One region of the Sinorhizobium sp. M4_45 genome, then DNA from elsewhere that is predicted to be linked to it. Evidence: riboswitches for the same ligand, from Rfam matches in the RefSeq annotation. Region 1 holds a riboswitch; each other region holds the start of a gene.
The links. A riboswitch is a leader RNA that binds a small molecule or an ion and turns the genes downstream of it on or off. The one in region 1 is predicted to bind cobalamin.
Positions count from the first base shown of each region.

Region 2: another riboswitch for cobalamin. It lies ahead of bluB (5,6-dimethylbenzimidazole synthase); the one in region 1 lies ahead of CN933_RS24850 (energy-coupling factor ABC transporter permease).
Region 3: another riboswitch for cobalamin. It lies ahead of CN933_RS10880 (ABC transporter substrate-binding protein); the one in region 1 lies ahead of CN933_RS24850 (energy-coupling factor ABC transporter permease).
Region 4: another riboswitch for cobalamin. It lies ahead of CN933_RS07595 (aromatic ring-hydroxylating oxygenase subunit alpha); the one in region 1 lies ahead of CN933_RS24850 (energy-coupling factor ABC transporter permease).

Region 1 covers NZ_NWVE01000010.1:159,771-165,420, reverse strand. Annotated here, with positions in the region: gene CN933_RS24875 (hypothetical protein) at 432-671, shown strand; gene CN933_RS32045 (EsV-1-7 cysteine-rich motif-containing protein) at 1,025-1,210, shown strand; gene CN933_RS24850 (energy-coupling factor ABC transporter permease) at 2,259-2,939, opposite strand; cobalamin riboswitch at 2,988-3,204, opposite strand; gene CN933_RS24845 (hypothetical protein) at 3,723-3,944, shown strand; gene CN933_RS24840 (hypothetical protein) at 4,450-4,641, shown strand; gene CN933_RS24835 (adenylate/guanylate cyclase domain-containing protein) at 4,971-5,650, opposite strand, start outside.
Region 2 covers NZ_NWVE01000001.1:840,886-846,535, reverse strand. Annotated here, with positions in the region: gene CN933_RS04270 (acyl-homoserine-lactone synthase) at 1-474, shown strand, start outside; gene CN933_RS04265 (DUF2865 domain-containing protein) at 642-1,769, shown strand; gene bluB (5,6-dimethylbenzimidazole synthase) at 2,303-2,986, opposite strand; cobalamin riboswitch at 3,032-3,241, opposite strand; gene CN933_RS04245 (SDR family oxidoreductase) at 3,282-4,103, opposite strand; gene CN933_RS04240 (phytanoyl-CoA dioxygenase family protein) at 4,167-5,360, opposite strand; gene CN933_RS04235 (LacI family DNA-binding transcriptional regulator) at 5,458-5,650, shown strand, end outside.
Region 3 covers NZ_NWVE01000003.1:125,447-131,096, reverse strand. Annotated here, with positions in the region: gene CN933_RS10895 (TAXI family TRAP transporter solute-binding subunit) at 1-497, shown strand, start outside; gene CN933_RS10890 (TRAP transporter permease) at 609-2,723, shown strand; gene CN933_RS10885 (DUF1850 domain-containing protein) at 2,720-3,094, shown strand; cobalamin riboswitch at 3,257-3,486, shown strand; gene CN933_RS10880 (ABC transporter substrate-binding protein) at 3,656-4,723, shown strand; gene CN933_RS10875 (FecCD family ABC transporter permease) at 4,720-5,650, shown strand, end outside.
Region 4 covers NZ_NWVE01000002.1:405,196-410,845, reverse strand. Annotated here, with positions in the region: gene CN933_RS07605 (glycoside hydrolase family 25 protein) at 1-817, shown strand, start outside; gene CN933_RS07600 (FAD-binding oxidoreductase) at 819-1,919, opposite strand; gene CN933_RS07595 (aromatic ring-hydroxylating oxygenase subunit alpha) at 1,916-3,160, opposite strand; cobalamin riboswitch at 3,274-3,476, opposite strand; gene CN933_RS07590 (DUF6656 family protein) at 3,797-4,393, shown strand; gene CN933_RS07585 (L-threonylcarbamoyladenylate synthase) at 4,459-5,433, shown strand; gene CN933_RS07580 (FAD-binding oxidoreductase) at 5,480-5,650, shown strand, end outside.

The DNA.
Region 1 (5,650 bases):
ACGGATGCTGATCGAAGGCGTACCGTTTCTCTGGGGCCCGGCGAGGCAATTCGCAAAGCGGCACCAAGACCGGGGGAGCTCGTTAATCCAGTCTGCCTGGCTGATCGAAGAAGAACGTCGCTCATCAAGCTCGCGCTTCGCCACCAGCGCCACCGGCATGAGAGCTGCCGGCGTTCGCTGGATCCCGGCCGTTGCCCCCAGCTGTTGTTGCCCCGGAGGCTCCGGGGATGGCCTCTTTGAAGCTGCTTTAGCCATGCAGCCAATAACGGACGAGATGTTGATCGGATCACTGCTTATGTTCATCCGTGCCGTTAATTTTCGCGACTCGCGATCGCCGTTCTTCGGTTTACAATGCTCTTGCGCCGCAGGATTTACCCGGGCGCCCTGCGGAGGAGCTTCCGCTATTGCGCCCCTAGAGAGGAGATCGGTTAATGACCTCTCAGTTCCATGCAATCGATCCCAGGATTCTCACTCCGAGCGATATCGAATTGTTGCAGAGCCTGTTCGACGAGGAGATCAAAGCCAGAAGAATGACCTATGATTGTCCTGAGGCGGCCGATCTGGCAGCCAGGCTGATAGAGCTTTATCAAAGGGGCGTCAGGAACAAGGCGAGCATACGCGAAATGCTCAAACCTGCAGCCTCGGGCGAATTGGGTTTCAAGCGCAGTTAGGCCGCCCCTCGGCGCGTGTCGCCCTCCGAAGGCGGCATGAACACGACGGCCATCCTTCTCGATCCACAGCGAGGACAGCGGAGGCGACTGGCGAGCATCGCCAGCGGAAAGTCCCTGCCCCGCGTCGCGACCAGCGTCAGCATGTCGAGATCATAAGTCCAAGTGCACTGGCGAACGGATTTCATGCCTTCGCGGTTACCGAATGCACATCGCGCTTTGAGTTGCCAACCGAGGCTGAATGCATCGCCAATTGTCTCGACCATGGCGATGAGATAATGTAAGAACAAAAGAAGAACAATCAACCGATGCTCGAACTCCCCAAATTCGGGGAGGCGACCACAGGAGGTCGTCCTTTGAGTGACGAACTGGGCGCGAAGCCTCACTACGATCTCGGGCCGTACGTCCACGACTGCGAGCATCCGGGCTGCACCAGATGGGGCAGCTTTGGCTTCGCCGTCGATCGGGCGGAGCCGCACTGGTTCTGCTCTGAGCATCAGCCGGAATGGAAGTCGCGCCATGAGGCACAGCCCCGGCGTTGACTTGGAACCCAACACCCGCTGGGCCTGTTCGGACGGTATCGGGTATCTGCGGCTCGCGGAGCGAAGAACAGATCCGCGGCGCAGCGCACGCTGCGCCGCGAGTGATTTTCGCATTTGGGTGAACCGAAGGGAAACGGCGGGCGGCCAGGTTCAGCAGCCAAAGCACCCTTGAGGAATTCCGGCCGAAGCTCAGATGTTCACGCTGTGGAAACAAGAGCAACAATGGTAGGGAGCTCGGCAGGCTTGACCGGATGTATAATCGGTACCGCATAGAAATGGAATTTGATGAGCTATGGCATGCGGCGCGCTCGCAAAGCGACATGACGAAGCGCGCAAGCCCGACAATGGAGGTGTTTCCGGACAAGCCTGGGCCGGTCATCCGCAACAACGCCTATGACCAGCGCGAACTGATGAACCCGACCGGGGGCATGCCCTCGCCGCCGACGGTTACGCCTGGGACGTGTAGTGTCGTTTCCGCCGCCATCGTCGTCGCCCGGCCACTATCCTTGCCAGCCTTCGCCGAGCGCCTCTTTCGGTTGCTGGCCGTCAAGGTGCCGATTCCGATGGCTTGCGGCCAAGTCCTTGCTCGCACTCCAAGCGATATCTCAGTATCTCGCGGAGACGCCGCATCTCCAGTCTCTCCACAGGCATCCCGTTCCTTCCTCGTCACGTCGAAGGAGAAACTTCACACCAGCAGAACACCCACGCCAGATGCTTTCCGGTGGGAGCGGCATCATCTTGGAATCAGGGGGCGACTATTTCTCGGAATCGGGGGGCGAGATCATTTCGGAATCAGGGGGCGGATTGCCTCGGAATTTGCATCATATCCGACAACCTCATATCCGAGCTGGGCTTGAGTCTGAGGTCTGCAATTTCCGTGCCCATGCCTGAAAATAGATCGGGTCAAAATCGAAATGCCCAATTGAATGACCGATTTTGCGAGCCAGGCGTAGCGGTGGTTACCGGCCCAGTCCGCCGCAGTTCGTGACGTACGGCGCAAGCGGTCCAGCCCGCTTGCGCCTAAAGATGCCTATGGCGTTGATCTTGTTCAGACCGCCTGATGCAATCTAATATTGAACATAGGACCGCGACTGTAGCGGTCGAGCGCCTTTGCACCGGCGAGAACACCCAGATCGATCAGAGGCTCCAGCAGGATAACGCCCATATAGGCAACACCGAAGGAGCTGACGGCCGCGAGGTTTTCGACGCTGAAGCCGTGGCCATACAGGGCCCAGAAGGCGACCCAAGCAACAATACCACTCTGATAGGCCGTGGAAAGCGCCAAAGCTTGCCCGTACTTCAGGTCCACATACGCGGTCCGGGCCGGAATGATCCGCTCGGCGAACAGACTGACCGCCCAAAGGGGCACCAGCAATGTTGTTACGTTCATGCCATATTGCGGCAAATCAAAGGGTGCAAAGAAAAGCCCTTGAAGAAGCAGCCCGGCTGCAAGGCCGATCGCGGCGGCGCCTGCACCAAACAGTAGAAGAAGGGTTGATCCGAGGATAAGGTGGACTTCCGAGACGCCTACAGGATGGTGCGGCAGAACTTCGAAAAAGCAGAAGACCAAAGCCGTTGTGACGATACTGCGTAACGCGAGCGCGCCCGCACCACCGTCGTTGCGAATACTGTCAGTCGCCAACTTGGCGGTGAGCCCGAAAGCCCCTGCGGCAGTGGCATAACTCAACATAATTTTGGCGCCGTCCACGACGCCTGGTTCGATATGCATGTGCTCTCCTTTCCGCACCCACCGTGCGGCATGGCAGTTGTTGAGGCGTATCGCCCGAATCTGATGGCAGGTCTCCTGGCTTGCGGGTCGTAGCTTGGTCCGCCTTATCAGCCGATCCACGGGCCAATGGCATCTCTGGACTTTGCTCGCCGCTCACAGTTGCGGGGGCAGCCACGGTTTTGGCCCCCTAGGGGTCGTCCTCACCGTATTCCCTTTTCATCCGCCTTCCCTCCAGTCGGGCGGAACCATCATCTGAACTGTTATGCTCGCGCCGGCCAAAACACAATGAAGAATGTTCGAAAGCCAGTGCTGTCAAAGGTCCCGCATTTGTCCGCTGGGCCATCCGTTCTCCACCTTGCGCCGAAAGATGATCACGCTCTGCTCAAGTCCGAAAAGAAGTGCAAGAGCCTAGAAGCGGCTGCAAAAGCCTAAGTGCGCGAGCATCAGAAATTCTCCGCCATCGTCTGAACATTTCAAATCACCGCGACTCGATTGCCGGCAGCTCTTCGACGCTCGGCTGCGGTCTCTCGCCGGCTACCACCTTCACCAGTTCGGCCTTGGAATAGGTCCACACGACCGAGCGCCAGGCGAAGAGCGCGTCTGGCGAGATCCGTGCAGATGCAAGCGGGCTAAGCCACACTGGTTAATGGCGGCCGGCGCTCGTCCAGCCTAAACTGACATCGGTCGCTCTAGCCCCTCGCAGGCGGCCGGGAGGCTCGTCACCGGCCGCAGCCCTTGACGAGCCTCGCCATCGATCCACATTGATGGAAATGGGACTGAGACATGGACGATAGCGAACCGAAATGCGCCGGCCGAAACGAGCCGGCTTCTGGCCTCTCAGATATCGCGGCGCACTGCGCGGCTTCAAATTTGATGGACTTTGCAGCGCAGCTCGCAGGCCTGGCCGAGGACCTCAAAGCCCTAGCAGCAAGGCCTATTAAGCCCATACCGGCATTTGCCGAGCCCGACGATCAGCATGAAGGCGAATTCCCCGGCATTATCTAAAAATCGAGCCCCAAGACAGTAACGCGGCAACAAGCACGTACATGGTAGCTCATCCCCTAACATGAGCTCAGCGGTTTCTATAGGCAACCTGTCATAGGGGTGCTGGGCTGGGGCCTGAAGTGACGAAGTAAGATTGGCGGGTACATCCAGTGTCACGCCATCGACGGCAAGACGCGGGTGGTGACGCCGAATTATCTTGTGTCCGATCATACTCGACCGAGGGCGAACGTATGTCGGCCGCGGTAACCACAAGCCGCCTGCACAACGGCATCACGTCGGTTTCGGAGTTGATAAGTTCACCATAAATCTCGATGGCAGCGTTTTCGGAGACAGCATCTTGGCCAAGAGACGTCGCCGCAACCACCTGGCCTCAACTTCACTGCAGATCTTCCGCGCCGGCCACTCATCAGCCATCACGATCAGGCAATAAGTATTACTTAGTTATTTCTTGCTTAATTAGACTTAAGTAGCATAGTCTGACCTCCTTCGCTTTGGGAGGAGCAAGATGGTAGAACGCGTTGAAGCCGAAAAGATTTCCAAGCAAACTTCTACTAAGGTATGGAACATTCACGTTTTTTGCCGGCGGGAACGCTTGCCTCAGGAGGAGGAAAAGCGCCTGACCAGCCTTTTTGGCGATTTCGCTGAGGCTTCGGAGTTGCTTCACAATGCCAAGCGCGCGCCGAGGTGGCGGTACTGAGATGTTGGTGACCACCCGGGGTGCACATCGTACACAGGAGTAGGTGGTAAGATAGGCGGGAATGGCCGACCGCTGCAGACAGTACGCTGTCAGCGTATTTGTGCCGGCAGGCGGCAAATCTCGACTGAGATGCCCACGACGAACCCCAAACAACTCGCAGATAAGCGCAGCACCAGATTAGTCGTCGGCGGGCTCGTTGCCCGTTGCGCGGCTAACCTTGTCCGTAGCGTTTGGATGTCTCAAGCCATCGCCCTAAATTAGTCTAAGTCTAGATCTCATTCGACCTGCCCTTCGCCTAAGGTGCCGAAAATCATTGCCGGGAGTTTCTCTCACCCGAGGAGCTCAAGTACCTCAGGGAAACGCGGGTGACTACGGATCGGGTCGAGATCCGAGTCGTATTTCACCCACCTCTTTGTTTCATGGGTGGCCCCCGGGAGAAGCTCGACTAGCAAGTCGATCGCCCGATCAGGTTCGCCCTGAAGCGCGTAAAAGCAAGCCACATTATATTTGGCCAAACGATCGTCGGGATCGATCGCCAAAGCTCGTCCCGCCCATTCCTTAGCGCGATCAATCTCGCCAAGTGCCGCAAGCCCCACAGCCCCCAAATAGGCGGGTCTTGGATTTTCCGGACGCATCATGAGCTCACGTTCGGCGCGTGCGACGCCTTCCCGCGCCGCGGTATTCATTTCCTGCTCGCGCCCGAGCGTACGGAGAACGTTAATGAGCACAAGTAAGGCCTGGTAATCGTCAGGTTTGATGTCTGCGGCGCGCTGGAAAAGCCTGGCCGCTTCGTCCAGTTTACCCTGGGTGAAGCAAGCGCGGGCATAGAAATAATGGGCCTCAAACAGATCGGGATCGAGGGCGATGGCCTGATCGAACTCCGCCATCGCTTCCGAATCTCGCTCGCGAAGCGACAGGGCGAGGCCAAGTGAAGCGTGCGCTTCTGCGAGACCGCTCTCAAGATCCAGCGCCTTTGCGCTAGTGGCCAAAATTCCGTCGATCGACACGT
Region 2 (5,650 bases), on a different contig from region 1:
TACTCGCCGGACACTGGCAAGATTCGTGGCTCTCTCAGGCTCCTTCCGACGCTCGGTCCGAACATGCTGGACGATACGTTCCCGATCCTGCTCGGGGACAATCCGGAAATCCGCAGTGCGTCGGTGTGGGAATCGAGCCGCTTCTGCATCGATCCCGAAATTTCCCAGGATCGCGCATCGAACCAGGTCACCATCGCCGCGGCCGAACTGATGTGCGGTGTGGGCGAAATGAGCCTTGCCTCGGGCATCAGCCATATCGTCACGGTCACCGACGTTTTCCTGGAGCGAATGTTCCGCCGCATGGGTTGCCCGGGGGAGCGCATAGCCGACCCGCACAGGATCGGCTCCGTCCATGCGGTCGCCATTGCCTGGGAGGTGAGCAGGAACCTGCTCGAAACGATGAAGGCGGTGGCCTCCATCGAAGGTACCGTCCTCGATCGCCCGATGTCGCTCGAAACGGCACGCGCCGCCTGACCCGATATTCCGGGCCGTGCAGGCGCACGGCCCACAGCTTTCCATTCAAGGGCATCGCAAATTAACGCAGATGCCCTCTTCCCGTTGCACCATCTCGACAAGGTCCTATGATGAGGCGGTAAGGCGGACACATCGGCAACGGTCCGCTGCAAGGCAGGAAGAAGCACGTGTCCGCGTCCCCGAAGGTGGCATCCAAGATCCGGCGCATCGCGGCGGTTCTCGTACCGCTCGCGTTGGCGACAACCGGCCCGGCTGCGGCATCCGGCGTTTGCGAACGGCTGAGCGCCCGCCTCGCCGGCCTTCCCACAGGTTTCACGACGAATGCCAGCCTGCGCGATTTTACAGGTGCGGTCTCCCGCCAGAACATCGAGCTGCGACGCGCAAAGAACGATCGCCGCCGAATGGAATGCAGCAGCGACAGCGTCGTCATTATCGGCGGCGATGACGAGGCGGCTTGCGCCGAACTCGACGGCACGATCGCGCGGATGGAGGAGAATCTGCGGCAACTCAAGGCGCAGCGCAGGCATCTGATCGGCGGTGGAGACGACGACGTTCGGCGGCGTATCCTCGCCGCAATGGAACTCAACGGCTGCTCGGGGGTGCGCGAGGCCTGGGATACCGGAAGCGCCGAAGGCGAGTTTGCGAGCGCCGCCGCCCGGGAAACGGAGGTTCACCGGAACATCCTGAGGGACCTGCCGCCGGACAGCGATGCCTATCCGCTTCTGCTCGACGCCCCCGGGGCAGAGCTTCCGCTCATGGAGCCCGATTTCGTCGGCAGCCTCAGAACCATGTGCGTACGAACATGCGATGGCGCCTTCTTTCCCATCTCCTCGCATGCCACGCCGGCGGACTTCGGTCGCGACGCCGATCTCTGCCGCGCGCGCTGCCCGGGTGCGGAGACGGAGCTCTATTACCATGTGCTCGCAACGGAAGAAGCGGACCGGATGGTTTCGGCAACGACCGGCCGGCCCTACACCGACCTCCCAACGGCCTTTGCCTACCGGGCGCGCGGTGTCGGCTCACCGGGCATCTGTGGCTGCGGAATCCCGGATTCCGCAACGGATGCCAACAGGCAAAAGACAGGCTCTGCCGGAAAGCTCACCGCCGTCAGCCCATCGGTCATTACCATCGGCAGCGAGAGAAAGGCGCCGCCCAAGCCGGTAGAAGAGCGACCCTACGACCCGACCAAAAACAAGGTCCGCATCGTCGGTCCGACTTTCCTTCCGCAGGAAGAGAGCGCGATCGACCTCAAGCATCCGCTTGGGCCGCGATACCAGCCGCTGCAGGACAATTGACAGGCGCCGTTGCGAGCATTCTGCGAGAATCACGCATGTTCTTGATCCAGAGCCCGTTAGAGAGCGACCTTTGCGCGACTGATAAGACGCGCGGCGCTGTGGGAAACTTTTCGGAGGACTGCAATCTCTCCTGTGCTCGTCACAGGGATGAGAGCAGCGCCGCGTCTGCGGCGCGGGAGAGTTCTTTTCAGCCCAAGGACTTGGTCTGGCTGGATTCCTGTGACAAGCACAGGAATGAGGGACCGGGGATGTGCGGCCACTACATCGAAGCGAAACGGGACGCTGTATACGGGCGTGACCCGGGACCTGTCGTGTCGCCTCGCTATCTTCACGGTTTATGAAACGCGCCGAGGGACCGCACCCTCTCTACCCTCATCCCTGTGCTCGTCACAGGGATCCAGCAGCGCCGCGTCTGCGGCGCGGGAGAGTTCTTTCAGCCCAAGGACTTGGTCTGGCTGGATTCCTGTGACAAGCACAGGAATGAGGGTATCGAACAAACCGCGTCGGCCTTAGATCGACCCTAACATCGTGATCTAACGGACACCCCAGCCTTCCTCGAAAACGAGATCTTCGAGCGGCAAGCGCTGCCGCCAGCCCTTCGCGGCGAGTTCCGGCTCCTGGTACAGCTTGTCGACGAAACCCAGGCAAAGCCAGGCAACGATTTCGATATGCTCCGGAATCCCGAGAATCGCCTTGATTTCCCTCTCATGGAAAATGCTGACCCAGCCGACGCCCACCCCTTCGGCGCGCGCGGCAAGCCAGAGGTTCTGGACGGCGCAAACGGTCGAGTACAGATCCATCTGCGGATTATGGGTGCGGCCCAGGACGACCGCTCCGCCGCGCGTCCGGTCGCAGGTCACGCAAATGCTGAGCGGCGCCTTGCGAATGCCTTCGAGCTTCAGCGAGCGATACTTCGCCTGCCTTTCGCCGGAAAACATCTCTGCGGCCTCGTCATTGGCGCGCTGGAATGCCTGCCAGACTTTCTCCCGCGTCTCGTCCTGTCGCACGAGCACGAAGTTCCAGGGTTGCATGAAGCCGACGGACGGCGCCTGGTGCGCCGCAGCGAGCAGTCGCGCGACCAGATCCTCAGGCAGTGGTTCGGGCAGGAATTCGTCGCGCACGTCGCGGCGCGTCTCTATGGCACGATAGACGGCGGCGCGCTCGTCCGGCGAAAAAGCTCCGGCCGCCGCAAGGCAGCCGTTCTGGTCAGGCAGCATCGTTCGATCCCCAACAATGCGGAAACCTCCCGCCGTCCGCGCGGGGCCGGTCTATCTCGCCAGGCCGGTCTTCTGACTTCGGATCATCCGTTCGCGCCGCCTTCCCGAATCACGTGAAGATTCAGTGGCAAAGGTCTGAAAAGATTCAGACCGACTTGGCGCGAACGTCCCCGTCACAGCGCTGGGCACGTGCCGGAACTGCACCGGCTTCCCGATTCTCCCGCCTTCGCGGGCACCTGACGGCGGCATATGGCCATAGCTCCCCTCGAAACGCAAGGCGAGCAAGATGGGAGCTTCAGAGCGGTGCCTCCGGATGAGGCGAGGCGTCATAGGCACCCCAGATCGACTGATCGAAGCAGATGACGGAACCCGTCATGAGGCCGGATTCTGCCGATGAGAGATAGGCGCAGGCACGCGCGACCTCGGCCGGATCTACGAGCCTGCCGAAGGGCTGGCTCGCCGCCGCCTTTTCCAGCCAGTTCGCCGGCGCATCGTGATATTCGCGCTGGATCCGGTCTTCGCCTTCCGAGGCCATCCAGCCGATGTTGAGGCCGTTGACCCGTATCCGGTTGCGCAGGACGGCATAGGCGGTGTTCCTGGTCAGCGTCTCCAGCGCCCCCTTCGACGCACAATAGGCTGTGATGAAGGGCTGGCCCGCCTTCGCCGACATGGAGCCGATATTGACGATCGTGCCCTCCGTCTTCTCGCGCCGCATCACCTTTATCACCTCCTGCATCAGGAAGAATGGCGCGCGCACATTGACCGCGAACATCCGGTCGAAGAGTTCCGGGCTGGTGTCGAGGATCGTGCCCCGGTCGGTAATCGCTGCGGCGTTGACGAGCGCATCGACCCGGCCGAAAGTGCGGTCGCAGGCCGCGACGACCGTTCGGGCGTCCTCCACCCGCTCAAGATCCGCCGGCACGTAGACGACCTTCGAACCGGTCGCCGCGGCGATCTCGGCAGCTTTCGCCTCGCCCTTCGCCGCGTTGCGCCCGCAAATCACGATGCCGGCGGCGCCACGTTCGGCAAAGAGTGCGGCAATCGCGGCACCGAGCCCCTGCGTGCCACCGGTCACGATGGCGATCTTCCCGTCCAGTCGTGCGTGGTCCGTGCTCATCCTGTTCCTCCCTTTGATATGTTGGTGAATATGGCTTCGTGACCGTGCATTGAGCCAGGTGGTTTAGCTTAGCTTTCTCGCCGCCTGATCGGCCAGCGCCTCGGCAAACGCTTCGGCACTCCATTCGCCGGCAAGCGCTTGGTGCATCAGCTGCGCCTGCGTCCTGGGCGCCAGACCGCCAACCGGCGGATCACGATCGAGATTGGTCGGGAATGAATAACCTTCGGCGCACGCGGCAACCGCATGGGCAATTTCGTCCTGCGTGAGCTTGCCGCCGGCCGCAAGGACTTTCAGAGCCGGAAAGAGCACGGCGCACATGTGTTCGCGATCCACCGTTTCCATCGCCCTGCCGAAGGCGGAGGATACCTGCAGAAGATTGGCCACACGCTTGATTCCCGCAGACCGGTTGCTGCCCGCGGCGTGGAAAAGTGCCGGGTTGAAGAATACGATATCGCCCTTCTCCAGCGGCAATTGCACATGGTTCTCTTCGAAATAGGCGCGGAACTCCGGCCGTCTCAAAGCGAGATATCCGGGCAGATACGTCTGGCTATAGGGCAGGAACAGGGTTGGCCCGCTTTCGACCGGCATGTCGCAATGAGCGACCGCGCCCTGGAGCGTCAGGACCGGCGAGAGCCTGTGCACATGCGCCGGATACTGCTCTATGACGGCCGAGGTCTGGAAGCCCAGATGGTAGTCGCGATGCGGCGATTGAGACGCGCCGCCCGGATTGACGCGATTGACCTGCGCCGTCATCTGGTAGTTCGGACCAAGCCATGCCTCACTGACGAGCGCGATGATGGCGTTGGCGTAGTAGGCGGCGAAATTCTCAGGGTTCTTCAGGCAGTGCTTTTCCAGAGAATTCCAGATCCGGTCGTTGGCGCCGGGCTTGGCGAAGTGATCGCCGCCGCCGCTGTTGGTGCGGTGCTGCTCCTCGATGATCTCATCGAAGATGCGGCTCGCTTCGTCGACCACATGCGTATCGGTGAAGGCACGCTTGAAGACCGCGACGCCCGGCCCCGTCGCAAGCACCTCGCAGATCTCCGCAAGCACCGACCGCCTGCCGGCCTGCGTGCCGCAATCACCGATAAGACGGGCGCTGTCATAGATCAGGACGTTCTTCTGGCAGTCTGCCGCGTGCGGATAGTCCGCCAGGCCGACACGGTGCTCGACCGCGGCGCGAAATTCCTCGATATCGCAGGCCGCCTCACTGAGCCAGACGCGTTCCAGACGCGCTCTCGCGGGATTGTCCGTCTTCATCAGTTCTCCTCCTCAAGGACGACGATGATCCGACTATACGGCTTGCCCGCTTCTGATATAGAGCAGGAATCCATCAAAAAGCCATCAGGAGGGATAGGTGGCACATCCGTTTCTCGTCAAGGACATCGCCTTCCAGGCGGGACTCAGTACGGCGACCGTCGATCGCGTCCTCAACGGCCGGAGGGGCGTGCGCCAGCAAACGGTAATGCGCGTCAATGCAGCCATTCGTGAACTCGAGAGGCAGCAGGCCGGCCTTGAAGTACAGGGACGCAAATTTGCCGTCGACGTGG
Region 3 (5,650 bases), on a different contig from region 1:
TGAATGCCCGGGCGATCCTCGGCGCCGCAGGCATGAGTTATGACGACCTCGGCAAGACCGAATACCTGCCCTTCGCCGAATCGGTGGAGCTGATGAAGAACCGGCAGCTCGATGCGACGCTGCAGTCGGCCGGCCTCGGCGTCTCTTCGTTCAAGGACCTGGCGACCTCGCTCGACGTGCAGATGGTCGCCGTCCCCGAAGAGATCGCCACCAAGCTCGGCGCGCCTTACATCGCCGCGACCGTCCCCGCCGGCACCTACCAGGGGCAGGACAGCGATGTGCAGACGGTCGCCGTCGTCAACTTTCTCGTCACCCATTCGGAGGTTTCCGACGAAACCGCCTATCAGATGACGAAGCAGCTCTTCGAGAACATCCCCGCCCTGACGGCGGCTCACAAGGCGGCGGAGAATATCCGCACCGAGGATGCGCTCAAGGGAATGCCTATTCCTCTGCATCCGGGGGCGGAGCGCTACTATAAGGAAAAGGGTCTGCTCTGACCCATGTCGCCCGAAACCGTAAAGCGGTTTTAAGGCGACAGGCAGACACCCTGAAGCGCGTCGCGGAATTCGGTTGAATGCGACGGGCTTCAGGAATTCGGGGGAGGAATCATGATCCACAATACCAATGAACAAAGCGCAACTGCGTCGGCCGAACTGCACCGGCACGACGCGTTGACCCGGGCGTTTCCGGCGACATGGGACGGACGGATCCTGTTTGCCATCGCGCTTGCCTTTTCAGTGTTCCAGATCGCCACCGCGGCGCATCTCGTCGATTTCGCGAGCCAGATCGTGCGCGTGGTGCACGTCGGCTTTGTCACGGTTCTCGTCTTTCCCCTGCTGGCGACGCTCGCAGGCCGCGGCACGGTTGCAAAAATCTTCGCCTGGAGCCTTGCTTTCCTTGGCGCAGCGGTCGCCTTCTACCAGTGTTACGAATATGCGGAACTCTTGGTGCGTGCCGGCGATCCACTGCCGCGCGACATCTTCTTCGGGGTGGTCGCGCTCGCCGTCGTCTTTGCCGCGGCCTGGGCGCTGATGGGGCCGGCCCTGCCGATCATTTCCGGCGTGTTCCTGGCCTATTGCCTTTTGGGTGAGTATCTGCCGCCGCCGTTCGACCACCGCGGCTACGACTTTTCGCAGGTGATCGACCATATGGCCTATGGCACGGAAGGCATCTACGGCATCCCGACCTTCGTCTCCTCGACCTATATTTTCCTTTTCATCCTGTTTGGCGCCTTCCTCGAAAAGGCCGGCATGATCCGGCTCTTCAACGATGTCTCGTTGAGTTTGGTCGGCGACAGGCGCGGCGGAGCCGCGAAGGTGGCGATCATTTCTTCGGGCCTGATGGGCACCATTTCGGGTTCCGGCGTCGCGAATGTCGTCACGACCGGGCAGTTCACCATCCCGCTGATGAAAAAGTTCGGCTATCGGGCGGCCTTTGCAGGCGGCGTCGAGGCAACGGCCTCGATGGGCGGGCAGATCATGCCGCCTGTCATGGGCGCGGTCGCCTTCATCATGGCCGAGACGCTCGGCGTCGAATATTACGAGATCGTCAAGGCGGCGGTCATACCGGCGATCCTCTATTTCGCGTCGGCCTTCTGGATCGTCCATCTCGAAGCCGGCAAGCACGGGCTGCTCGGCCTGCCCAAGGACCAGCTGCCTTCGGCCAAGGCGGCAATCCTCGAACAATGGCATCTGATCCTGCCGCTCGCCGCGCTCGTCTGGCTGCTGTTCTCCGGCTATACGCCGCTTTTCGCCGGTACGGTCGGCCTCGCCTTCACCGGCCTTCTGATCCTCGGCAGTTCGCTCGTACTCGGCCTTCCCGCCGGTCTCATACGCATCATCTTCTGGGTCGGCCTCGGGCTGGTGGCGGCCGCCTTCTTCCAGTTCGGCATCGGCATGATCGTCGCAGCGCTGGCGCTGCTGATTGCCGGCAACGCCTTCCTGAAGGGCGGCCGGGAGACCCTGGTGATATGTCGCGACGCGCTTGCCGAAGGGGCGAAGACGGCCCTTCCTGTGGCGATCGCCTGCGCGCTCGTCGGCGTGATCATCGGTACGATGACGCTGACCGGAGCGGCCAATACCTTCGGCCAGTTCATCGTCTCGGTCGGGGGCAAAAGCCTGTTTCTGTCGCTGCTTCTGACGATGGTCACCTGCCTCGTGCTCGGCATGGGCATACCGACGATCCCGAACTACATCATCACCTCATCGATCGCCGGGCCCGCGCTTCTGGAACTCGGGGTACCGCTTATCGTCAGCCACATGTTCGTCTTCTATTTCGGGATTCTTGCCGACCTGACGCCTCCGGTGGCGCTCGCCTGCTTCGCGGCAGCACCGATCGCGCGTGAAGGCGGGCTGAAGATCTCGATCCAGGCGATCAAGGTGGCGGCGGCCGGTTTCGTCATCCCGTTCATGGCCGTTTATTCGCCGGCGCTGATGCTGCAGGATGGCGGCGCGATGGCCGCATCGGTGGGCTATCCGGTTGCCGTCGCCTATATCGTCGTCAAGACCGGTCTGGCGATCGCGCTCTGGGGTGCCGCCGTGGTGGGCTTCGCCGCAGTCCGGCTCGGGGTTTTCGAGCGGGTGCTCGCGGCCGCGGCCGCCTTCACGTTGCTGGCGGCGCTGCCGATCACCGATGAGGTCGGCTTTGCACTCTCCGCGCTCTTCGCCTTCGTGATCTGGCGGCGCGCCCGCCAGGCTGGCCGGCAGACGGCGAAACCGGCATGAGCGCGCTTGCCTGCATCATCGGCGGCAAGGCTGTCGCCGTTGCTGCGGGTGTCTTCACCCTCGGCTGGACCCATTCGGTCGAGAAGACCGAATGGCAGGAGCGTTGGGCCGTCACGGCCGAGGGTCTCGTTCTCGAGGAGGCGCGCGTGCAGGGTTCGGGGGCGGGAATGGAGCCGGGAGACAATGCCCGTCGCCAGGGCCGCTGGTGGGTCTGGAAGCCCGACCTGCCGCCGCTTCCCGAGCTGGTCCTGGCCGCCTCCGGAGCGACCGTCTCCGGCTGGACGCTTTGCGACACCGGCGGCTGCCGCGAACTCGCGGCGCAAAGCCGGGAACCAATCGTCCTGCGGCCATGCGATGGCCCAAAGCCATAATGGCCGATGCCGATCTGGCGGCACCGGTTGAAGGCTCATCGGAACAGTCCGGTACGCTTATGAAATGGTATTACATAACTTTTTGTTGACGAGCGTAATAACATAACATATTGAACCCCTGTGCAGCGGCGTCGCGTTTCACCTTGACCGGAGGCTGCATTCTAAATTAACTGAGCCTGACGGTTCCCCTACCCGTGAGGTGGAGGGGATTAATAGGGAACACGGTGCGGACGACCCAAGAGGGACCAAAACCGTGGCTGCCCCCGCAACTGTAAGCGGATCGTCGTTCATCCTCGTGGCGCCCTGGCGCCAGCCACTGCGCGTTGCGCGGGAAGGCAGATGAGCGATTTCTGTCCGTGAGCCAGGAGACCTGCCGTCAAATCAGATCCAACGTCACGGGCGGGGATGCCCGGAACAGGAGCAAGCCATGACCATCTTTCGCGCCTTGCGGCGCACGCTTTCGTCAGTTTCCCCGAGATCCAGCCGTCACACGTCCGATCGAACCCGATCGGCAGACTGACGATCACGGCCGCATAGCGGCCTCACATTCGGGGACCATTCATGAACAGCTTTTGGAAACGACCGCTCATTGTCGGTCTCATCACCTTTTCCGCAGGCGCAGCGGCTCTTGACCGTCCCGCCTTCGCTGCCGAGACGATCTATCCGCTGACACTCGAGAACTGTGGACGGCAGATCACCTTCGACAAGACGCCGACGCGCACCGTCTCGATCGGCCAGAGCAGCACCGAGATCCTCTATCTGCTCGGCCTTGCGGACAGGGTCGCCGGCACCGCCCTCTGGGTCGGCCCCGTCCTTGAAGGTTACGAGGAGGTCAACGCCAAGGTCGAGCGCCTGGCAGACAACGATCCGAGCTTCGAAAGCGTGCTTGCCAAGAAGCCGGACATGGTGGCGGTGCAATTTCAGTGGCAGGTCGGCCCGGAAGGCGTGGTCGCGCGGCCGGAGCAGTTCGAGGAGCTCGGCATTCCGGTCTACACATCGCCTTCGGATTGCACCGGCAAGGAGAATTCGGCGGCGAGCGACGGCGTGCGCCGGCAGGTCTTCACCATGGATCTCGTCTATCGGGAAATTCGCGAGCTGGCGCAGATTTACGATGTTCAGGACAAGGGCGAGAAGGTCGTGGCCGAGCTGAAAAGCCGAGAAGAGGCGGCGCGCGCCAAGGTCGCCTCGGCCGGGGACAAACTCTCGGCGGTCTTCTGGTTCTCCAGCGCTGCCGATGCCGACCCCTATGTCGCCGGCAGGAACGGCGCACCCGGCTACATAATGGCGGCGCTCCGCATCGAAAACATCATCGACACAGAGGACGAATGGCCGACGGTCGGCTGGGAAACCATCGCCAAGGCCGAGCCGACCATGATCGTTGCCGGTTCCATGGAGCGTCGACGCTACCCGCTCGACAGCCTCGACGCCAAACTCGAATTCCTGAAGACCGATCCCGTGGCGAGCCTCATGCCGGCAGTCGCCAAAGGCTATGTGTTCGACATGGATGCGCAGGCGATGAACCCGACGATCCGCACGATCGAAGGCATCGAAGCGCTGGCGGATGCCATCGCCGAGGCCGGACTTGCGCCCAAGGCTGGGCCGGCTTCCAAGGGTGGGTTCGGCAAGTGAGCCGCGTGCTGACCCTGGCCGGGCGAACGGGGACGGGACGCGTCGGCGCGGCCATCGCCGCGCTCGTGATCCTGTTCGCGGCACTCTGGATGGGCGCTGCGATCGGCGAAACGGCGATCCCGTTCAAGACCGTTGCGCAGACGGTCGCGAATCGGCTGTGGAACGCCGGCTATCCGCTAGCCCCGATCGACGAGGGCATCATCTGGAGCTACCGACTGAGCCGGGCGGTCGTGGCCGCTTCCTGCGGGGCGGCGCTTGCGCTCTCCGGAGCCGTGCTGCAATCGCTGCTGCGCAATCCGCTCGCCGATCCCTATATTCTCGGCATCTCCGCCGGCGCCTCGACAGGCGCGGTCAGCGTCGCCATCCTCGGTGTGGGTGCCGGGATGCTGACGCTGCCGCTCGGCGCCTTCATCGGCGCGCTGGTCGCTTTCGTCCTGGTGAGCCTGCTGGCGGTGAAGGCCGGCCGCGGCACCGCGGCGATCATCCTGGCAGGTGTGGCGGGGTCACAGCTCTTCAACGCACTGACCTCCTTCATCGTCACCAAGGCGGCCACGGCCGAGCAGGCGCGCGGCATCATGTTCTGGCTGCTTGGCAACCTTTCGGGCGTGCGCTGGCCGGATGCCTGGCTCGCCGTGCCGGCGACGCTTCTCGGTCTCGTCGTCTGTCTCTGGCATGCCCGTCCCCTCGACGCGTTTACCTTCGGGTCGGAATCGGCCGCCTCGCTCGGCATCTCGGTCAGGCGAACCTATTTCGCGCTCGTCGGCGTCTCGGCGATGATGACGGCGGTGATGGTATCCATCATCGGGTCGATCGGTTTCGTCGGCCTCGTCATCCCCCATGCGGCCCGCATGCTCGTCGGCGTCCGTCACGGTGTCCTGCTGCCGGCTGCGGCGCTCATCGGCGCCGTGTTCATGATCCTCGCGGACA
Region 4 (5,650 bases), on a different contig from region 1:
CGGTGACCACGGCGGCGATACGGTTGCGCACTGCAAGACGATGTGGCGCAAATATGCGGTCAGCCGGGAGCTCTATCAGACGCGCCGGATGATCGCGCGCTCGCATGGCCTGCTCTGGGGCGCCTATCATCTGGCAAGGCCCGGCAACCCCGTCGATCAGGCGAACCACTTCATCGATTATGCCGATCCGCGCGACGACGAGCTGATGGTGCTGGATATCGAAGGGATCGATCCGGAAAAATACATGTCGCTCGAAGACGCTGCAATCTTCGCCGGCCATGTGAAGGCCCGGACGGGGCGCTATCCCGTCCTCTATACCAACCACGCAACCGCGAAACACATTGCCGCCAACCGCTTCAAGCATCGGCTTCTAGCGCGTCTTCCGCTCTGGTATGCGCGCTATAAGCCCGATATCCGCAAAGTCTTTCCGATGGGAAACTGGGACCGCTACGCGCTCTGGCAATTCTCGTCGGCGCATAATTGCGGAAAGAAGCGTTGCCCCTATCGGGTGCCCGGCACCCTCGACGATATAGACGTGAATGTCGCAGCGATGAGTGCATCGGCACTGAAGAGAATCTGGCCCCACGGCGCGCTTCTTCCGGAGAAGCCGCCGGCGCTCACCGTTATCGCCTCGGCCACCGTCGGTACGATCCCGGCGTTGAATGCAAGTGCAACGGCCGCTCTTTCGCGGCCGCTCGTGATAAGCCGCGCCGAGGCGGAGAGCGGATCAGGGGCGGGCGCCGACGAGACTGTTACCGGCTCCATCGCCGTCAGGGCCGCCGAGGCACGCCTGCCCTACCAATCCGAGCGGCGGTAACTCAGGCCTCGATCTGGACGTCGCTTGTCGGCCGCGAACAGCAGGCGAGGATGTAGCCCTCCTCGATCTCATCGTCGAGAATGCCGCCATTGTGGTTCATCTCGACATCGCCGGCGATCTTCATCACCCGACATGTTCCGCAGATGCCGCCCTCGCAGGCGGCCCCGATCCTGACGCCGTTGGCCCGGGCCGTCTGCAGAATCGTCTGGCCGGGAACGGCGGTCGCCTCCTTGCCGCTCATGGTAAAGGTCACCCGCGCCGCACCGGCCCCGGCATCGGCCGCCGGCCCCGCCCGAATTGCAAGCTCCTCGGCCGCCGGCGCCGCGGCGGGCTGGAAGCTCTCCTGGTGATAGCCGGCCATGTCGAAGCCCGCCGATTCCAGCATTGCCCGAACATTGCCCATGAACGGCTCGGGCCCGCAGCAGAAAACGGTTCTTTCCATGAAATCCGGTGCGAGCATCGGCAGCTTCGCCGCGTCGATGCGCCCGCGCAGACCATGCCAGCCATGTCGCGCCTCATGCCCCTCCACGAGGAAGCCGAGATTGAGCCGCGGCATCTGACGCGCGAGAACTTCGAGCTCCGTTCTGAAGAGGAGATCGTCCGGGCGGCGGGCGCAGGAAATGAAGGTGACATCCGTTTCCGGTGCGCAGTCGGCCATCCAGCGCGTCATCGACATCATCGGCGTGACGCCCGACCCCGCTGAAATGAAGAGATACTTTTCACCGGGATGACGGACGAAGCTGAAATCGCCGAGCGGCCCGAACGCCTTGAGCATCATGCCCGGCTTCAGATTGTCGAACATCCAGCGGGTGCCGATGCTTCCCGGCTGCGCCTTGACCGTGACCGCGACCGAAAGCGGGCGCGAGGGCGAGGACGACAGCGTATAGGTGCGCATCACCGGCTCGGCCGAGACGGGCAGTTCGAGTGTCACGAACTGCCCGGGCAGGTAGCGGAACCAGGCCGGCTTGTCGGAGCGGAAGGTGAAAGTCATCACGTCGGCGGCTTCGGCTACGGCCGACGTGCACTCCAGCATGTGCTGACGGTCTCTCCAGGGATCGAGCTCGTCGAAATGGTGAAAGGAGCGAGGCATTTCCATGGTCATGCCACCCGCGAGAGCTGTGCGGCCCCGCCCTGAAGGCGGTCCAGCATGAAGTTCGAATACCACTCGACGAACTGCATGACGCCGCCCTCGTGTTCGGCCGAATATGGACCCGGCTCATAGGCCGGCGAGCGTATCCCGAACGCGTTTTCCTCGACGATCTGCCGGTCCTGATCGTTGGTCTCTGTCCAGACGTGCGTCAGCTCGTCTATCGTATAGTCGACGCCCTCCACCGCATCCTTGTTGACCAGCCATTTGGTCGTAACCTGCGTCAGTTCCGGCCCGAGCGGCAGAACGCGGAAGGTGATCGCATGATCGCCCAGAATGTGGTTCCACGTCGTCGGATAATGGAAGAGGAGCAGTGTACCGATGCCACCGGCGTCAAGCCCGGCGGAGAGCTGCCTGCGTACGGCCTTCTGTCCGGACATCGTATAGCTCTCGGCGCCGTTGATCAGCGGCATTCTCGTCATGCGGAACTGGCCGGTGGGCGCGATCCCGAAAGCGCTCGGAAGGCCCGCCGCCTCGCATTTCTGCCAATGGGCGCCGATTTCCGGGTCGTTCATCGCCCCCTGGACACCGGTTACGGTCGGCGCTTCGGGATAGGTACGGCAGAGTTCCGGGTGATTGGCGGCGCAGTGGTAGCACTCGCGATTGTTCTCCCAGACGAGCTTCCAATTGCCTTTCTCGACGATCGTGCTCTCGAAGGCGACCTTCGTTTCCCCGAGGCGGTGCGGCGCGAGATAGGCCGCGACCGTCTCGCGGAACGGCCGGAAGTCCATCGGTTGTTCGGCAAGGCTGATGAAGATGTAACCGCCGACGGTTTCGCAGTGGATCGGCTTAAGACTGTGTTCGGCCGGGTCGAAGCCCTCGGGCATCTGCCGCGCGAAGAGCAGGCGGCCGTCGAGCTCGTAGGTCCACTGGTGGTAGGGACAGACGAGTTTGGCGGATGAGCCTTTGTGCTGCGTGCAGACGCGCGAGCCGCGATGGCGGCACGAATTGTGCAGTGCCCGCACCGCGCCCTGTCTGTCTCGAACGATAACGACCGGGTAATCGCCGACCTGCACCGTGAAATAGTTCCCCGGCCGCGGGACTTCACAATCATGGCCGATGAACAGCCAATCCTTGTACCAGATCTGTTCCAGGTCCTGGCGATAATAACCAGGATCGACGTAGAAGGCGCGGTCGAGGCTGTAGCCTTCGCGACGGGTCTTCAGCTTGCGCAGCATTTCGGTCTGAATTTCCATGCCCTTATCCTCGTTTTCCGCCGTTTCGGAGAGGCAGGACTGGAACCCGCGCCGGCCGCATGGACCCGCAACGCAATTGGCTCCGATCCGGCTGCCCGCCGCAACCAGCTACGGTCTGTTTCTGCTTCAAGGCTGGTTTCCGGGCTCTGGAGCTGTCCGCAAGGGACCTGCCCGGCGCCTTCCCGGACGCTGTGTCCAGTGGCCTTCTGCCGTGGCTGTTCGCTCCACCACCGTTGCGGGGGCAGCGCCGGGATTTGACCGGCTTCCCAATTCTCCGCCTTCCCTTCGAGGCAGCACCTTGAGTGTCCTCATCTAAGCCTGCGGGCCGGTCCGGCAACTGCCAATAGACGACATCCGATTCCAGAAAGACGACAGCCATTCGCGGCGTAATCGGCACGATTGGCAGACGGATATTATCCATAACAAACAAGGAAGTAGGTGAATCTCCGCGCAGCCGGCGGATTTTTCGGCAGCGCCGTTCATAGCGCGAAGGCGACTGGCCATTTTACGACACGGCCCACCGACACAAGGTCTGATCGATGCCCGCACGGCCGCAAACGAACCAATTCGTTAACTGTGATGATTTACGTTCGCTACCATCAACCCGCTTGCGGACAGGACGGCGCGACGACGCCCATGGCAAAACTCCGATATTACGACGCTGCCGACAAGATGCCGGTCGCACCGGCGAAAGCCAAGGCTCACACCGAGTTCCTGCGGACCGGCCGGATCGATAGACGCCGGTGGATGGCGAACGAGCGGCAGTATCTGAGTTATGCCGAGGTTGCGCAGCAGACGGCGCGGAAGCTGACGACGGCGGGCGAGACGACCCACAGCCGAATCAACGGGTTTCATGCCTCGATGCAGTTCCCGAAGATGGTCTTCCATCGTACGCTCGCCAACAGTCCGCATCTCGGCTACTGCCACGTGACCGCCGCGAAAACCTGCCTCGCAAAGGGACATGAGATCACCTGGTCCTTTTATCTCGCGAACTTCTTCTGCGACCTTGGGAACGAGACCCATTTCTTCGACCGTATCCAGCCGGGCTATTCGCGCATGTATTTCGCCGTCGCGATCGAGCCCGATGCCGGCGAAGGACGGATCGTCGTCAACCGCAACGTGCGCGGCAACGGCCTGATTTTCCGGACGCAGGATCCGAAGGTGGCGCTGAAGAACGTGCTGATGCTCGGCGCACGCGACGAAGCCTTGCGGCGGATCATTCGCAGCCTTTGACCAAGAAAATCGTTCTGTTTTTGCAATCGCTCCGTTAAGGAAGCGACGGAAAGGATCAGAACGCCATGGCCGAAATCATCGACACGCGCATCGAACCGGAGCGGGCAATCGAGACGGCTTGTGCAGTTCTTTCGGACGGGGAACCCGTGGCGATCCCCACGGAGACCGTATACGGCCTTGCCGCCGATGCCACGACCCCCGATGCGATCAGCCGCATCTACGAGATGAAGGGGCGTCCGCGGTTCAATCCGCTGATCTGTCACGTCTCCGATCTGGGGATGGCGGAGGCGCATGTGACCTTCGATCCGGTTTCGAGACGTCTGGCCGAGGCTTTTTGGCCTGGCCCCCTCACGCTGATCCTGCCGCAGCGGCGGGAAAGCACCGTGCACACGCTCGCATCCGCCGGTCTCGATACGCTCGGAATTCGGATGCCCGACGGCTTCTCGCGTCGGGTGATCGCCCGATTCGGACGGCCTTTGGCGGCGCCGAGCGCCAACACCTCGGGCAAGATCAGTCCCACCAGTGCGGCCCATGTGCAGGCGGATCTCGGCTCCAGGCTGAAGCTCATCCTCGACGCAGGCCCGGCCGCGATCGGCCTTGAATCGACCATCGTCAAGGTCGAGAACGGAAAGCTGCGGCTGCTGAGGCCCGGGGGGCTCGACGCGGCAGAGATCGAAGCTTTGACAGGGCTCCCCATCGAGCGCCCTGAGACCGCCGGCGCCGTCATCGAGGCGCCCGGCATGCTCGCCTCGCATTACGCTCCCGGTGCCGCTGTGCGGCTCAATGCCGATGAGGTCCGGAAAGGAGAAGCCCTCATCCGCTTCGGCGGAAAGACACTTCCCGGTGAAGGCGATGCCGCGATCGTTTTGGATCTCAGTCCGGGCGGCAGCCTGCGGGAAGCCGCGGCCAATCTTTTCGATTATATGAAACAGGCGGATGCCAGCGGCGCCGCGACCATAGCTTTCGGCCCGATCCCGAGCGAGGGGCTCGGCGAAGCGATCATCGACCGGCTGCAGCGCGCGGCCGCGCCGCGGGGCTGATGGCCACCGGCACGCTTGAAGCAACCACGTGATCCGAGGCAGGGCCATGACCACCATACTTCCATCTCCCGAACTCATCGCCTCCTTCGTCGACATCGTCGGGCCCGGCAATGCCCTCACCGCACCCGCCGACACGGCCCCCTACCTGGTCGAGTCCCGCGGGCTCTATCACGGCACGACGCCGCTCGTGCTCAGGCCCGGCTCCGTCGAGGAAGTT